One region of the Chromohalobacter sp. 48-RD10 genome, then DNA from elsewhere that is predicted to be linked to it. Evidence: riboswitches for the same ligand, from Rfam matches in the RefSeq annotation. Region 1 holds a riboswitch; each other region holds the start of a gene.

Evidence for each region. Region 1 has a riboswitch for thiamine pyrophosphate ahead of tenA (thiaminase II). Riboswitches for the same ligand answer to the same signal wherever they lie in the genome.
Region 2: another riboswitch for thiamine pyrophosphate. It lies ahead of thiC (phosphomethylpyrimidine synthase ThiC); the one in region 1 lies ahead of tenA (thiaminase II).
Region 3: another riboswitch for thiamine pyrophosphate. It lies ahead of OP496_RS03230 (ABC transporter ATP-binding protein); the one in region 1 lies ahead of tenA (thiaminase II).

What each region holds. Positions count from the first base shown of each region.
Region 1 covers NZ_JARANX010000005.1:31,369-37,191, forward strand. The annotation lists gene OP496_RS07490 (mechanosensitive ion channel domain-containing protein) at 1-693, shown strand, start outside; gene thiM (hydroxyethylthiazole kinase) at 1,079-1,921, shown strand; TPP riboswitch at 1,985-2,092, shown strand; gene tenA (thiaminase II) at 2,173-2,847, shown strand; gene OP496_RS07505 (MFS transporter) at 2,863-4,119, opposite strand; gene OP496_RS07510 (hypothetical protein) at 4,337-4,684, shown strand; gene OP496_RS07515 (AGE family epimerase/isomerase) at 4,728-5,823, shown strand, end outside.
Region 2 covers NZ_JARANX010000005.1:225,474-231,296, reverse strand. The annotation lists gene OP496_RS08435 (hypothetical protein) at 1-16, opposite strand, end outside; gene OP496_RS08430 (VOC family protein) at 494-862, shown strand; gene OP496_RS08425 (lysophospholipid acyltransferase family protein) at 961-1,887, shown strand; gene OP496_RS08420 (PQQ-dependent sugar dehydrogenase) at 1,951-3,129, shown strand; gene OP496_RS08415 (NAD(P)-dependent oxidoreductase) at 3,126-4,007, opposite strand; TPP riboswitch at 4,129-4,258, shown strand; gene thiC (phosphomethylpyrimidine synthase ThiC) at 4,341-5,823, shown strand, end outside.
Region 3 covers NZ_JARANX010000002.1:88,552-94,374, forward strand. The annotation lists gene OP496_RS03220 (potassium/proton antiporter) at 1-1,603, opposite strand, end outside; gene OP496_RS03225 (hypothetical protein) at 1,670-2,512, opposite strand; TPP riboswitch at 2,597-2,701, shown strand; gene OP496_RS03230 (ABC transporter ATP-binding protein) at 2,735-3,499, shown strand; gene OP496_RS03235 (ABC transporter permease) at 3,496-4,263, shown strand; gene OP496_RS03240 (ABC transporter substrate-binding protein) at 4,381-5,364, shown strand; gene OP496_RS03245 (alpha/beta fold hydrolase) at 5,420-5,823, opposite strand, start outside.

The DNA of each region.
Region 1 (5,823 bases):
ATCCTGATCACGGTCACCGCTGTTTCGATCTATGTACTGAGTCAGATCCAGCTATTCGAAACGCTGGGGCTATCCCTGATGGCGTCGGCCAGTGTCTTGGCGGTGCTGGTGGGTATTGCCGGCCAGACTGTACTCGGCAATATACTTTCTTCGTTTCAGCTCTCGTTGGCCAAGCCCATACGCATCGGCGACCTGGTGGTCTTCGAAGACCAATGGTGCTATGTGGAGGGTATTTTCTATACCTACATTCGCTTGAGGGTCTGGAACGACCGGCGCTTGATCGTGCCGGTCACGTACTTCGTCTCCAGGCCCTTCGAAAACCTGTCGGTCAAGAGTACCAAGGAGTTCAGAAGCCTGGAACTGATTCTCCACTTGAGCGCTGATATTCAATGCCTCAGGGAGAAGTTTCTGGATTACGCTCAGGAAGAAGATAACGTCATCGAACACCACAAGCTTTCTTGTTACGTGACGGGGCAGACAGAGAGGGCGCAGACGGTCGTTTGCTACCTGATGACGTCGGATCCTTTCGCCGGCTGGGTCGCTGAAATGAATGTGCGGGAGAAATTGATGGCCTTCATTCGGGACAACCACCCCGAGTGGTGGCCGCGTGAGGTGACGGCTATCAGCGAACATGATGTGGCGCTCGGTGAAAGGTCGGGGCGTGCGTCTGGTCACGGCGATGGGACTTCTTGATGAAGACTCGCCACGGTGCTGAGCGCTTTGAGTGGGGTGAGGTCAGCCATGTGTGTGCCAAGTCTAGAATTACCGTTCGGTAATTCTAGTGCCATATATCGTGACTTTCAGCCCTATAATTACTGAGCGGTAATTTCGAAATAACTGGATCGTGCCGATGTGATCGCGTTCCACCGGCAGCGAAACGCGCTGCATAAAGCACGGTGATAAAGTCCAGAAATTTTGCACGCGGGGTGCTCGCTGGCTAATCCCGCAACGCCTTGGATTTCGTAGACCCCCCAAGGATCTATACTGAAGGCATCAAGGAGGTCCTGTTGAGCCGACAGAGATGCACGAAAACGTATTATCAAGCACTTAGATCAAACCTGAACACTGACGCTCGAAAATGACCGACTATACCAAGCTGGTACCTTCACTGCTTTTAGCCAGCATGAGAGAGGCGACGCCACTCGTCCAATGCATCACCAATCATGTGGCGGTGAATTTTTCGGCTAATGTGCTACTGGCGGCAGGAGCTTCCCCCGCCATGGTTCATGCGCCTGAAGAATCCGGTGAGTTTGCCGCGAATGCGGGGGCACTCACTATCAATATCGGCACGTTGTCGCCCACTTCGTTAGAGGGCATGAAAGTCGCCGCACAAAGCGCCAATCAGGCCGCTGTTCCCTGGATACTCGATCCGGTTGCGCATTTTGCGACGGCCTTCCGACGGCAGGCCGTCGCTGATCTGCTTGCATTGCGGCCGACCGTGATTCGCGGCAATGCCTCCGAGATCATATCGCTTGGCGACGGACATAGTGCTGGACAGGGCGTCGATAGCGGCGATTCGGTCGAGCGAGCCGAAGAGGGCGCCAGAGCCCTCGCAAAGGCGCAAGATGCTATCGTCGCCGTGACAGGCGCAACAGATTTTGTGACCGATGGCACGCGCGCGGTACGTATTGCCGGCGGCTCATTCTGGATGTCTAGGGTAACGGCCATGGGATGTGCATTGACTTGTGTTGTCGGTGCTTTTACTGCTGTTGCACCGGATGCACCATTCGATGCCACCGTTGCTGCCCTGACCACGTTTGCCGTTGCTGGGATCGATGCAGCAAAGGAAGTCAGCGGCCCCGGTTCTTTCATAGTGAATTTTGTCGATGCGCTTTATGCACTCGACGCCGATGGCCTCCATGTCGGGGAGGACGAAATAATTAAAGCTTTAACCTCCGCATCACACCATCGCTTTTTGTAAACAGCGAACAGCAAGCTCAGCGCAGCTGTTGAAGAAACGGCCATCGGTTGGCTAATGTATTGACCGTGCTTGACGGGGTGCCGGGCGATCCGGCTGAGAGATGCATAGCGCATCGACCCGTTGAACCTGATCCGGCGAATGCTTGCGTATGCAGGCGGGTACTGGCGTAGGGAATCAAGCGGGCTTATGACAACACATCTGCCTGTCCCTCGTGGTCTCCGGATCTTGCTTGGTAACGACCGGAGACAATCATGGGCTATAGCTTCAACGATCTAAAAAACGCGTGCGCGACTGACTGGCAGGCTTATATCCAGCACGATTTCGTGCGCCGACTAGGCGCCGGTACGCTCGAGCCGGGCGCATTTCGCTATTATCTCCAGCAGGATTACCTGTTCCTTCAGAATTTCGCGCGAGCGTATGCGCTGGCGATCTATAAAAGCCGTAATATGGCGGATTTGCGCCAAGCCTTTGACGGTCTCAAGGCCATCATCGATACCGAGCTGACGCTGCATGTCGACTATTGCCGGGAATGGGGGGTCACCGATCATGAACTGGCTCGGTTATCAGAAGATCGGGCCACCATAGCCTATACACGTTACGTGCTCGATACCGGTAATCGGGGCGATTTACTCGATATGCATGTGGCGCTTGCCCCGTGCCTGGTGGGCTACGGCGAAATCGCCAATGTTCTCAACAGCGAGCCGACAACGGTACGCGCCGCCAACCCCTACGATGCCTGGATCGCCATGTACGAAAGTCGAGAGTTCCAGAGCGCTATGCACAGCGAAATCGAATGGCTGAACGAACGGTTGTCCGGCGTGACTGAACAGCGCTTTGAAGAACTCGTGGGAGTTTTTCGAGATGCGACCCGCCTGGAGATCGACTTTTGGCAAATGGGGATCGACTGGCAATCTCGCAGTCAATAGCGAGATCGGCTCCCTTCACGACTTGCTTTGGCGATGGGGCCCCTGTGGCCAAGGATACAAGCGTCCTCGACGCTGTTGAACCAGCAAGCGTGCTCCGATCAGGGCGGCCATGACGCCGGCACTGGCCCCGACGCTCATCGCCCAGCGTGGTCCGGCGTGATCGGCCAGCCAGCCGACGATGGGGGCGCCGAGAGGGGTGCCCCCCATGGTGATCGCCATGCGCAAGGCCATTACGCGGCCACGCATCATCGGCGTCGTCGAGAGCTGAATCAGCGCATTGGAGGCGGTCATGAAGGTCAGCGCGGCCAGACCCGTCAGCATCAGGGCGGCGGCGAAGAGATATTCGTTGGGAGCGAGCGCCGCCAGACCGCAGCAGACACCGAATCCCAAAGTGGAGAAGCACAACAGCCGTATCTGCGGGCGCTCGCGCTTGGCTGCCAATAGTGCACCCGCGACCGAGCCGACGGCCAAGGATGAGGTCAGCAGGCCGTACTGCCCCGCCTCGCCATGGAAGACGCGCACCGACATGGTGGAAATATAGACCGCGAAGTTGAAGCCGAAGGTGCCGATCATGAAGAGCATCAGCAAGATGGCTTTCAACTCGGGGCGCTGCCAGACATAACGGAAGCCTTCCGTCAGTCCGCCGGCATTATGTCTTGGCCGGGTGACGGGGAGCAGTTCCTCGCGCCGTAGTAAACATAGCGACCCGAGCACGGCGGCGAAAGAAGCCGCGTTGATCATGAAAACCCAACCGCTGCCGACGGCGGCGATCAACAGCCCGGCAACGGCGGGACCGATCATCCGTGCGGCATTGAAGGAGGTCGAGTTGAGGGCCACCGCGTTGGAAAGATGCTTTTCGCCGACCAGATCGTTGACGAAGGTCTGTCGTGCGGGGGCATCGAAGGCCGTGACACAGCCAAGCCCCAGGGCGAAGGCATAGACCTGCCAAAGTGTCACCACGCCGGTGAGAGTAACCAGCCCCAGCCCTACTGCCATTAACCCAAGCAATGCCTGAGTGAGAAGGATCAGTCGGCGGCGGTCGAAATGGTCGGCGGCATAGCCGGTCAGAGGAAGCAGCAGCAACTGTGGGCCGAACTGTAAGGCGATGGTGATGCCTACGGCGCTGGCATCGTGGTCGGTGAGTACGGTCAGAACCAGCCAGTCCTGAGCGATGCGCTGCATCCAGGTGCCGATATTGGAGACCAGGGCGCCGATGGCCCACACTCGGTAATTGTAAAAACGTAGCGAGCGAAAGAGGCGGGTATCGCTCATTTCGTGCGTGGTGGTTGGTCGATGACGTAAGCGCTATAAGTCGAGTTGCAGTGCATGAACATCTCGGATCAGTTGGAAAGATCGGTTGGCGGTTTTAATCCTTTAATGGCCGTTGTACCACGGCCTGGCCTCACGCATGATTCAGACCATGGTGGAAACGCCCCGATTCGATATTCGCGAAGTTAAACCATTCACCCCCGAGTGCCTGAGCCAGCCCATGTCCGATAGTCCGCTAGCGCCTGCCGCCGCCGTACGCGAAACGCTTGAAGCAGCGCCGCGAGAGAAGTTGCCGATGACCTACCAGGACGTTGCCGACACGCTTGGCCTGCAGCCGCCGCGCACCATCCAGCGTGTCGCTCAGGCGTTGGAAGATACGATGCGCGAAGATGCCGCACAGGCCCGACCTTTCATCGCGGCGCTGGTCGTCAGCCGCCGCGCGCCTCACATGCCAGCACGCGGCTTCTTCGAGCTAGCCGTCGAACTGGGGCGTTTTCCCGCCGATAACTCCTTGCATGCTCAGGCGTGGCGGGAGGAATATCAGCGCGTGCTGGCGACGCATAAGTGAATTCCGTTGGCTTTACTTATCCAGAACTCAAGGCGTGTACGACATGACAGATCACAATCACGCACTATCACGGCGCTGGCTGGAAACCGAGACGCATCACTATTGGCTGACGCGAGAGGGCTTGAAGCTGCTCGATTTCCATCGTCAGGCACGCCTGCCGAGCGGCGGTTTTGCGCCGCTGGACGGTGATGGGCGGATTCCTGAAGGTGCCGGCGCCGATACGATGATCACCGGTCGCATGGCGCATAGCTATGGATTGGCGGCGATGCAGGGCGTGCCGGGCGCGGCGTCGCTGGCCGAGCATGCCATACGTGCCTTGAGCGGATTGCTGCGCGACGAGCAGGACGGCGGCTGGCTGGCGAGCGATCCCGCTTCGACGGAGGATCGCACCAAGCAGTGCTATTTGCATCACTTCGTCGCCCTAGGGGCCGCGACAGCGACCCAGGCGGGCATCCCCGGTGCGGCGCGGCTGCTCGATGAAGTGGTCGAGGTCATCGAGACGCGCTTCTGGTCGCCAGCGGAGCAGGCCTTCGTCGAGAGCTACACACAAGGCTGGCGTGAGCTGGCGGACTATCGTGGCGGCAACAGCAACATGCATGGCGTGGAGCTATGCCTGGCGTTGGCCGATGTGCGCGATGAGCCGCATTGGCTGGATCGGGCGCTGGCTGTCGTCGAGCGCTTGATCCATCAACACGCGGCGCCGCGCGACCATCGCATACTCGAACACTTTCATGGCGACTGGTCCGAATGGCCGACGTACAACGCCGAGCAGCCGCATCACGATTTCTACCCGTATGGCGCGACGCCGGGACATGGCTTTGAATGGTCGCGGCTGATGCTGCACCTGGAGGCGGCGCTTCAAGCACGTGACTGTGAGGCGCCTGCCTGGTTGTTCGTGGACGCCGCCGCACTGTTCGAGGCAAGCCTACGTGATGGCTGGGCCAGCGACGGCGCGCCCGGGTTGGTGTACACCGTGGATTGGCAGGGCCAGCCCAGTTCCCGGCGGCGGCGCCACTGGACACATGCCGAAGCGCTGGCAGCTGCCGGTGCGTTGCTGCAGCGCACCGGCGAGGCGCACTACGAGCACTGGTATCGCCATGTGTGGGACTTCATCGACACGACTTTCATCGATCGGGCGC
Region 2 (5,823 bases), 190 kb from region 1:
GGGTACGTACTTGCATGATGGATCTCCTTGCGTGTTCATGTTCGCTTGCGAACGTTGAGTAAACTATATAGCAAGCTAACAATGAACGCAATAACGAATCTAGCAATCGCTTCCATAGCCAAAGCCTATGCGCCTAAAAAGTCATAAGGTAGTGTCTTTTTCTGCCTATAATGCTTATTACAGTATTAAAACCAGACCCCTACCGGGGCCTGGCAATACAACAAAAGGCATTCTTCTGCTTTGAACCCCTAATGTTTTCGTGATCGAACCCTCACAGCGCCCGTGACATTGACCGTCACGGGCGCTGCATCAGCACCACATCGTTACGTGGAAACGTTCTCGTCAGCTCATGCTGGTCGGCAGCGAGCATTCGTCGGCAAGCCCTCACGGCCATACGCACTCGTACATCTTTCGACTGGATGCAGACCGCCTTGAGCGTGCATGATGTCTTGCCCCCTTAGAGGGCCGACCGTCACTTTTTGGACAATTAGCCATGCTCAATGCCATCGACCATCTGGTGGTAAACGTTACCGACCTCGAGCGCAGCATCGATTTCTATACACGCGTACTGGGGCTCGAGGCACGCTACCACGATGCGACACGCACCGACCTCTACCTGGACGATTTCGCCTTGCGCCTGCAGACCTCCCTGGCAACGTCCAGCAATTCTCATACTGTCCCGCCGGGCCACCAGACCCTGGGCTTTCGTAGTGCCCTACCACTGACGGAAGTTAAGACACACCTTGAGGTACTCGGGATACCGCTGGATAAAGGGCCAGACGAACAACATCCCGCCGAGACGCTTCACGTACGCGACCCGGATAGCAACCTGATCGAGATTTCCCGACCACGGCGTCGCTGAAAAGATGAGATTATAAGCCCGCGCGGGCAGGCATACGCCGCGCGATCTGTATAATACGGGCCCTATCGTCCGCCGTAACCGATGATGCAATGAGCTCGATGTCCGAAGACGTTTCTTTTCCTTTACGCGCACGCGCCATCGCCCTGTTGTGGAGCACCCTGGCACGCTTGACACCGCACCGGCTGTGGCAGTTGGCGCGTCTGATCGGCCCGCTGATTCTCACCTTCAGTCGCCGCGAACGTGACGTGACGCGCATTAACCTCAGACATGTCTATCCAGATATGCCGGCACGTCAGCAACAACGCCTGACACGGGACAGCCTGACGCATTCCTCGGCAACCATGCTCGAGCTGGGCTTTGCCTGGATGGCCGTCCCGGAACGCGTCGAGACCTCGATCCGCGCCGTGCACGGCCGTGAACTACTCGACGACGCCCGCGCCGAGGGACGTGGTGTCATCGTGCTGGCACCACATTACGGTAACTGGGAAGTACTCAACTTCTGGCTTTCCAGCCACTTCCCATTCACCGCCATGTACGAGCCTCCCAAGATCGACGCCCTTGATCCGGTGATCCGGCATGGCCGCGAACGCATGGGGGCCCGGCTGGTCCCGACCAATCCACGCGGTGTCGCTTCGCTGCTCAAGGCACTCAAGCGCTGCGAGGCGGTGGGGATTCTCCCCGATCAGGAGCCGAGCTGGGGGAGCGGCGTCTTTGCCGATTTCTTCCAGCGTCCGGCCTATACCGCCACCTTACTGTCCAAGCTCGTGGCACGCACCGAGGCGCGCGTCGTCACCGGCGTGGCGAAACGCCTCCCCGGCGGCAAGGGCTTCGCGCTGCACTTCCTCGCCGCCGATGAACGCGTCTACTCAAGCGACGAGGCGCTGTCCGCCACTGGCGTCAACGCCAGCGTGGAAAATGCCATCGCCCTGGACCCGGCTCAGTATCAATGGGAATACAAGCGCTTTCGCAAGACCCCGCAACAAGCTGCCAAGCACCCCGACTTCAAGCGCTTTCGCATCTACTGAGCCCTCAGACACAGCGCTGATTGTTGTCTACACTACTCCCGAGGGTTTCTTGAGGAGTCGTGCATGATCACTCACCACGCTACCCAAGCGCTGAGGCGACGCGCGCCGGCGCTTGCCAGCCTCTGGCTGGGCGCCATGATGACCGTCTCAGGCCAGGCCCAGGCACTGACACCAGTGGAAGTTGACGGCAATGAGGAACGGGCCAATGTGCCCAATGGCGCCACGCTCGATAAGCGGATCGCGCTACGCGCACCTCGGCTGATCAGCTTTGGCCCCGAAGACGAGATGTTCATCGGCTCCCAGGCAGGGCGCCTGTATCGCCTGCAACCACCCTATGACGAAGTCGATGCAGAGATCCCGCTGTCCAGTTATCCGCACAGCGCGGTAATTCATGAGGGCTACTTGTACGTGGCGACCACCGACCGACTCTATCGCACGGCGTATTCGCCGGGACAGGACGTTTCGGAGATGGATTTCGAGGGCATCGCCGACTTACCCGGCGGCAGTGGCCATTCCTCGCGCTCGCTATCCGTCGGTCCCGATGGCAGGCTTTATGTCGCGCTCGGCCTTCAAGGCAACTGCTCGGCGCAACGCGTCAGCAAAGATCTCGCCTTCGAGGATCGGCGAGGCGGGGTAATGGCGCTCGATCCCTCGCGCGAGGCACCCGAATGGACGCCCTACGTCAGCGGGCTGCGCAACCCCATCGGCATGGCCTGGAGTCCACAGGGGGTTCTCTACCTCAACAACAACGGCCCCGATCATTGGGGTTACGAAGCACCGCCCGAACTGCTGGTGCGCGCCGAGGCCGAGCGCTTTTACGGCATGCCCTGGTATCAATGGAATGAAGGCGAATGGCAGCGCGATGAGTGCATCGACTCGGCACCGCCTGCCAAGCGTGACACGCTCGCACCGCCGGTGGCGACCTTTGCCGCGCGTAGCGCCCCCATCGGCCTGACCTTCCTGCCTGATGACAACCCCTGGCAAGTGGATATGGTCACCGCCATCCATGGCAGTTGGGCCACACAAGCATCCGGGGGCCGTGCTACACGCCGTCCTCCCAAGATCGTCGGCATTCGACTCGAAGATGATGGTCATCAGGGCCAGGTGGTCGATCTGGTCAGCGGCTTCCAGGCGGAAAATGGGGAGCGCTGGGCACGCCCCGCCGATATCGCCTACCGCGACGGCGCGCTTTATTTCACCGCCGACGATGGCGATACCGGATTGTATCGACTAATACCCTAGCGCTTGTCCAGATGCGCCTGGCGCGCGGCCACCTCGGCGAGCCCCGACCAGTCCTTTTCGCCATCGCCGTTGGCCAGGGCGTCGAGCAGACGATCGCGCACCGCGCTGCCCAAAGGCAAGGCAACGTTTTGCTCGTCCCCCGCACTCAGGGCTAGTCCGACATCCTTGTGGCCCAAGCGCATCGTGAATCCTGCGGGCTCGAAACGTGCCTCGGCGATCATCTTGCCGTAGCCCTTATAGGCCGGGGAGGCAAACAGCGTATTGGTGACAATATCGAGAAAATCGCTGGCCTCGATGCCGTACGCACGGGTCAGTGTCGAGGCCTCGGCCATCGACTCGATGGCACTGGCGAGCATGAAATTGGCGGCGATTTTCGCCACGCTGGCGCGTTCAGGCGATTCTCCCAAGGGCCAGACAGCCTGGCCCATGGCGTCGAGTACAGGCCTGACCCGTTCGATATGCGTCGGATCACCGGCGGCGATGATATTGAGCTTACCCGCCGCCGCCACATCCGGCCGCCCCAGCACCGGTGCGGCGATATAGCCCACGCCCAGGCGCTCGTGGAGTGCTGCCATGCCACGCGCGAAAGCCACCGACACCGTGGCCATGTTGACGTGAACACTGCCCTTCTTCATCGCCTCGATGGCCTTGCCCTCGACCAGCACCTGATGCGCTGCCTGGTCGTCCGCCAGCATGCTCACCAGTACTTCACACCGCGCCGCGTCGGCCGATGTCTTGGCGATCCTCGCACCCTGCTCGGCGAGTGTCTCGGCAGCTTCCGGGGAGCGATTCCATACCGTTACCTCATGCCCCGCCTCGAGCAACTGCTGCGCCATGCCATGTCCCATGGCCCCCAGGCCAATAAATCCAACCTTCATATTCAACTCTCCTTTGCTGGCTTCTCTCTGGACATTAGCACGCAAACGAGGATTTGACGTGCCCTGCCCCATGCATCGCACAGGGGATTTCATTCGGACGATATCTTGCTAGACTCTAGACGACAGCTTGACGGGGTGCCGGTGGAACCGGCTGAGATCGTCCTGCGCTCGCCAACAAGGCGTGTGCCACGGCGGATCCCGACGAACCTGACCCGGCTAGTACCGGCGTAGGGATCAAGCGGAGTCCGCAGCGTCGGGACATCATCCGTCGTTGCTTATTTCTCCCGCCTACGCTGTGCGCCGGCCTGACTTGCGTCATGACCTGGAGCACATATGACATCACCGCAATTCCTTTCCGACACCGCCCGCGTCGACGAAGCCGCCATTCAGGCGCTACCCGGCTCGCGCAAGATATATGTAGAAGGCGCACGCGCGGATATCCGCGTGCCTTTCCGCGAGATATCGCTATCACCGACCCGCACTTCCGGCCAGGATGAGGAGAACCCTCCGCTACTGGTCTACGACACCTCGGGCCCCTATACCGATCCCGGCGCGAAGATCGATCTGCGCAGGGGTCTGACAGAACTGAGACGCCAATGGATCGAGGCGCGCGACGACACTGAATTCCTCGACGGCCCCACGTCCGAATACGGCCAACGCCGTGCCAACGATCCCATGCTCGCTCAGTTGCGCTTCGAGCTGACCCGCACGCCCCGGCGCGGCAAGAAAGGCCATAGCGTCACCCAGTTGCATTACGCCCGCCAGGGCATCGTGACACCTGAAATGGAATTCATCGCAATCCGCGAAAATCAGCGCCGTCAGGCTCGTTCTGCCAAGTACTCGGGCACCGACGAGGTCGAGCGTATCCTCGATCAACAGCATCCAGGCCAAGGGTTAGGCGCACGTCTGCCGGAGGAGATCACGCCGGAGTTCGTGCGTTACGAGGTCGCCGCCGGCCGCGCCATCATCCCCTGCAACATCAACCATCCCGAAACCGAACCGATGATCATCGGCCGCAACTTCCTGGTGAAGATCAACGGCAATCTGGGCAACTCGGCAGTGAGTTCGGCCATCGAGGACGAGGTCGACAAGATGACCTGGGGCATCCGCTGGGGCGCGGACACCATCATGGATCTATCCACCGGCACCAACATCCACGAAACGCGTGAGTGGATCATCCGCAACGCGCCAGTACCCATCGGCACCGTGCCCATCTACCAGGCCCTGGAGAAGGTCGGGGGCGTCGCCGAGGATCTGACTTGGGATATTTTCCGCGACACCCTGATCGAGCAAGCCGAGCAAGGTGTGGATTACTTCACCATTCATGCTGGTGTCTTGCTGCGCTACGTGCCGCTCACCGTCGAGCGCGTCACCGGCATCGTCTCGCGCGGCGGCTCGATCATGGCCAAGTGGTGTCTCTATCACCATGAAGAGAGCTTCCTCTACACCCACTTCGAAGATATCTGCGAGATCTGCAAGCGCTACGACGTGGCATTCTCGCTGGGCGATGGCCTACGCCCCGGTTCAGTGGCCGACGCCAACGATGCCGCGCAGTTCGCCGAACTGGAAACCCTCGGCGAGCTGACCAAGATCGCCTGGCAGCATGACGTTCAAGTGATGATCGAAGGGCCCGGCCACGTGCCGATGCAATTGATCAAGGAGAACATGGACAAGCAGCTCGAATGCTGCGATGAAGCGCCCTTCTACACCCTGGGCCCGCTGACCACCGACATTGCGCCGGGCTATGACCACATCACCTCCGGTATCGGCGCAGCGATGATTGGCTGGTATGGCTGCGCCATGCTCTGCTACGTCA
Region 3 (5,823 bases), on a different contig from region 1:
CACCGACGCGCAGCGACACGAATTCGCCCAGGGTCATGTTCTGTTCACCGGCGCTTAAGGTCAGCCCATAGGCATCCGCCACGTCGCTCATGACGGCTTCTCCATCCAACGTAAAGGTGCCAAAGAAGGCACGTTCACGCTTGAGCGTGGCGTCTCCGTTGAACAAGCGATTGAGCGCTGGCAGATCCTCGCTGCGCCCGATGACGCAAATGACATCGCCAAGCTTCAGTCGCGTACTGCCTTTGGCATGCAGCATGGTGTGCTTGCGAAAAAGGCCGGAAATCAAGGCCCCTGACGGGAAACGCAGCAAGCGTATGGGCACGTCCTCGAGCGCTTCGTTCTCGACCTTGTAGACGAACATTTCATAGTCGTTTTCCGGCAGCACGCCCAGCGGGCCGCGGCGATTGGGCGTCGTGCCGGCCGGCACCTCGACGCGCATCCAACGCGCTACCCGTGCCAGGGAGGCTCCCTGCATCAATAGCGACATCAGCACCACGAAGAAGGCGACATTGAAATACAGCGTCGCATTCTCGACCCCGGCGATCACCGGAAAAATGGCGAGCACGATAGGCACTGCACCGCGCAAGCCCACCCAGGAAATGAAACCGAGTTCCCGCCAGCGAAAACTGAAGAACGGCTTGAGCGAGATCAATACGGCCAATGGGCGCGCCACGAAGATCAGGCCCAATGCCAGGACGGCCCCCGGCACCGCATAATCGATCATTTCGCTGGGTGTCACCAACAACCCCAGCACCAGGAAAAGCCCGATCTGACTCAGCCACGCCAAGCCATCGTGGACCGGCAGAATATGCGTGAGATGCCGCCCGGGCTGGTTGCCGATCATCAAGCCCGCCAGATAAATCGCCAAGAAACCACTACCACCAGCCGCGCTGGTCAAGCCAAAGATGAAAAAGCCCGACGCCAGCGCCAGTAGCGAATAGAGCCCCGACGCCAGGTCGAGCCAGCGCAGCAGCTTGGCCGCTAGCCAGCCGCCCCCGACACCGAACAACAAGCCCAACCCGAACTGCGAGGTGAACGTCATTAAGGTGTGCCCGATGCCGCTGGTACCGTTTACCAGTACTTCGGCCAGGGTGATCGTCAAGAAGATCGCCATCGGGTCGTTGGTGCCCGACTCGATCTCGAGCGTCGCGCCCACCCGTTCGTTGAGCGTCACACCCTGGCCGCTGAGCATCGAAAAGACCGCAGCAGCATCCGTGGAACCAACAATTGCCCCCACCAGCAGGCCTTCCACTAAGGAAAGGTTGAATACCCAAGTCGCAAAAAGGCCAACGAGGCCACTGGTCACGAAGACCCCCAGTGTCGCTAGGCACAGTGCCGGCTTGAGCCCCACACGGAACGTCTTGAGCCGCGTGCGCAGGCCGCCATCGAGGAGAATCATCGCCAACGCCAGGTGCCCGATCAGGTAGGCCAGCGAATAGTCGTCAAACTCGATGCCCAGTACACCTTCCTCGCCGGCCATCATGCCCAACCCCAGGAACAGCACCAACAGCGGCACACCGATACGCGACGAAACACGGCTCGCAACGATGCTCAGCGCGATTAGAAACCCCGAAAACAAAAAAAGGCTATTGATGGTATCCACGACTAACGACTATCTCCCTAAATTCAAGGGCCTAGTATGCCATGTCCCGACGCGTCATGCTGTCACCTACATTAGCCAGGCAGGATGCGTTTCCAAGATACGCCAATCGATATCGCCCTGTAATCGCATGGCCCAGATAAGAGCACGCATCCCTCGGCGGTATTCGCCAAGCGCGACATCGGGCGACTGTCGCCGATAAGCAGTGACAAAGGCGTCTCTCTCAGCGGATCTCGTGATGAGCAGCTCAACCACACAGAGATCGAACTCGATCGGCGCCCATACCAGCGCCTCCCAGTCACTCCATAGCCAACCGGTGGCACCGCACAGGAATTGATCGCTACGCAAATCGGGCAGGCACCACACCGCGCGTGACGGGACGGGAAAATCGGGAGGCGTCGGCCAATCGGCGCAACATGGATGGTGCTTCAAAAAATCATGCGCCCGTCGCGGCCACTCCGATAACATCCAGACCGCCTCCAAAGGATGTCCCCACCCCGACACCGTTTCGCGATGCAGGTGCCCCAGCTGACTTCCTAAAAGTTCAGCGAACACCTCCCCCATCCGTGCCGGCATACCATCGCTCCAGGGCAGACTCCAGAGCGGCGTCTGGTGTAGCGCGCCCAGATACGTCAAAGGCAATGGCGGAAGCGGTAAATGTATCGGCAAGGCACCGGCCAAACGTGTCAGCGCCTCGGGGCAGCGCCAGCGATCGAAGCCGAAGAGGCGATCCACCCCTTGCCAGAAGGGGTCATGAGCCGGGTGCGTGCGTGCCAGCTTGAGCAACTGCGGCGCCTCATCGTGCGTTCGCCACAACCAGTTGGCGCTGTCATCCCAGGCCAGTGGCAACGGGGCAAGCGCATGGCCGGTAAAAACCTCGACGCGATGCGTCAATGCGGGATCGGGATACATGCACACTCCTGACAACCCAAGCGATAGCGAGATGGCGCCCCTGGCACGTCTGTGCAGTCGCCACCATATCAGGATACAATAACCATCTCTGGATAGGGGTGCCCACCACGCAATGGGCTGAGAGCGCCACGCGCAACCCTGAAACCTGATCCGGTTAGCACCGGCGGAGGAAATACCAGAGCGTGCCGTCGGCACGTCCTTCGCCCCATTCATGGAGCCTTGATGACGTCCCTCGGTTTTTCCCTGTCCAAGGCGCGGCTTGCCTTTTCAGGGCAATGGCTATTCGATGGCCTTTCGGCCACCTTCGCCGCAGGCAGTTGGACAGGGCTGCTCGGCCGCAGCGGCAGCGGCAAAAGCTCCTTGCTGCGCATGATCGCCGACCTGCCCATTCCCGATACCCATGACTTGACCCTCACCACCGATGATCAACGCCCGCTGACCGGCCGCCTGGCGTGGATGGCCCAGCAGGATCAGTTGCTGCCCTGGCGCAAGGTCATCGACAACGTCCTGCTCGGTCCCGCGCTGCGTGGCCGCCCCACGGTGGCACAACGTCAGCACGCGATGACCCTGCTCAACGACGTCGGCCTCAGCGACAAAGCCGAGCAGTGGCCCAAGACGTTATCCGGCGGAGAGCGTCAACGCGTCGCGCTGGCACGGACACTCTTCGAGGAGGCGCCGGTGGTATTGATGGACGAGCCTTTTTCCGCCGTCGACGCTATCACCCGCCTGGAATTGCATGAACTCGCCGCACGCCTGCTGGCCGGGCGTACAGTGCTATTGGTGACGCACGATCCACTCGAAGCCCTGCGCCTGAGCGATCGAATCCTGATACTCGGTAATCAACCGGCGTCTTTGAGCGACTTCGATGTGCCCGGCGGACAACGTCCTCGCGCCCTCGACGCACCCGATATACAGCGCATGCAATCGCAGTTGGTGGCGCATCTTCACTCCGCCCCTCATACCAACACCAACGAGAGCGTTGCATGAGCGTATTCAAGCGTCTCTGGCCCGCTCTATTGGGAATCATCACCTTACTCGGGCTTTGGCAGGTGCTCGTCGTCGTCACCGGCGTACCCGGCTACGTGCTACCCTCGCCGCTTGCCGTCATGCAAGCGTTCACGGCGCACCAGCAACTGCTGTGGCATCATGCCGGTATCACGGTGATCGAGATTGTCGCGGGGCTGCTCATCGGGTGCATCAGCGGGCTAGGTACCGCGCTAGCCCTGGCGCGCTTTCACGGATTGCGGCGTACCCTGCTGCCGATACTGCTGATCAGCCAAGCCGTGCCCTTGTTCGCCCTCGCGCCTATTCTCATGCTATGGCTAGGTTATGGGATGACCGCGAAAATCGTCATGGCCACGTTGATCATTTACTTCCCGGTCGCCTCGACATGCTACGACGGCCTGCGCCAGACGCCCCAAGGATGGCTGGACCTGGCCCAGACACTGGGAGCCAACCGTCAACGCCGACTGTTGCGCATCCAACTGCCCGCCGCCTTACCGGCGCTGGCATCGGGCATGCGCATGGCCGCCAGTGCCGCCCCCATCGGTGCTGTGATCGGCGAATGGGTTGGCTCCAGTCAAGGCCTGGGTTATTTGATGCTCGATGCCAACGCACGCATGCAGGTCGATCTGATGTTTGCCGCCCTAATGATTCTCGTCACCTTCGGAGTCGCGCTCTACTTCACCACCGACGCCGTGATGCGACGCCTCATGCCATGGCACGAAGATCGCACCGGCGCTACTAGCTGAAAATCACCCGGGGCAGCTTCCGCCATCGCGTGGCAACGCCCCATACGCCGCCTTACACGGCGATAACGATAATGCCCGCCACGCTTCAACGGGCGGGGATCCGCAGGAGAACATCACATGCTACGTTTGACTCGACGCCTCATGGGAGCTTGCCTTGCGCTGATATTGATCGCTCCCGGCCCGGCTTGGGCTGCAGACGACGACACCACGGAGACGACATCCCTGAAGGTCATGCTCGACTGGTACACCAACCCGTCGCATGCTCCCCTGGTCATCGCCCAGCAACGCGGCTTCTTCAAGCGCCACGGGCTCGACGTGAAACTGGTCTCGCCCGCCGATCCCAGCGTCCCTCCCAAGCTGGTCGCCGCCGGCAAGGTCGACCTGGCCATCAGCTATCAGCCTCAGTTGCACCTGCAAGTCGACCAGGGCTTGCCGCTGGTGCGCGTGGGCACTCTGATCGCAACGCCGCTCAACATCACGCTGGTGCGTGCCGACAGCGATATAGAGAGCATGGAAGACCTGGCCGGCAAAAGCATCGGCTATTCGGTAGGCGGCGTCGAGGAAGTGCTGCTCAATACCACGCTCGAGCACAATGGCGTGGCGCCGGATGATGTCGAGATGGTCAACGTCAACTTTGCGTTGACACCGGCGCTGATCGGCGAAAAAGTCGATGCCGTTACCGGTGCATTTCGCAACTTCGAACTGGCACAGATGGCGCAGGAAGGCGTCAAGGGCCGCGCCTTCTATATCGAGGAAGAAGGCGTGCCCACCTACGATGAACTGATTTTCATCGCCAATCGCGACACCCTGGATGAGCATCGCGATGCCTATACCCGTTTCATGGCTGCCATCGAGGAAGCCACGGCGTGGATCATCAATCACCCTGATGAGGGCTGGGAAGCCTTCAAGGCCTCTGATCCAGCACTGGACACACCGGTCAACAAGAAAGCCTGGTACAACACCATTCCACGCTTCGCCTTGCGGCCCGCAGCCCTCGATGGGCGTCGCTACGAGGCCTTCGAGTCGTTTCTGCTCGAGCGCGGCGAGATCAAGGCCAAGAGCCCGCTATCACGCCTCGCCGTCGATCTCAGCCAGCCTTGACCCCGAGCGCGCCGACCATGCGAGAAACGTTTCCGCGCATGGTCGGCGCGTCATTTCATGTCGCTATAAAACGTGCCAAGGCTTGCTGAAACGCCTCGGGCTGCTCGGCATGCAGCCAATGCCCAGCACCGGGAATGGTCTCGATACAGGCCTCGGGCAACACCGCCTCGACCGCCGGCAAGACGTCGTCGCTCACGTAGTCGGAACGCCCGCCCCGCAGCACGAGCGTCGGTCCTGTATAGGCACCTTCCCCGTCCGGCACCGCGACGATATGGGCGTAATCTTCCTCAATCTCGTCGAGTCCCACGCGCCATATCAGCGTGGCATTCTCACCACGAGTCAGATTGGTCGCCAGGAACTGACGCGTCGCCTGCGTCTCGACGAATTCCGTCATGATCCGGTCGGCTTCCTTGCGGTCCGAAGGCGGCTGCCGTTCGACCGCACGCATGGCCTGGAAGA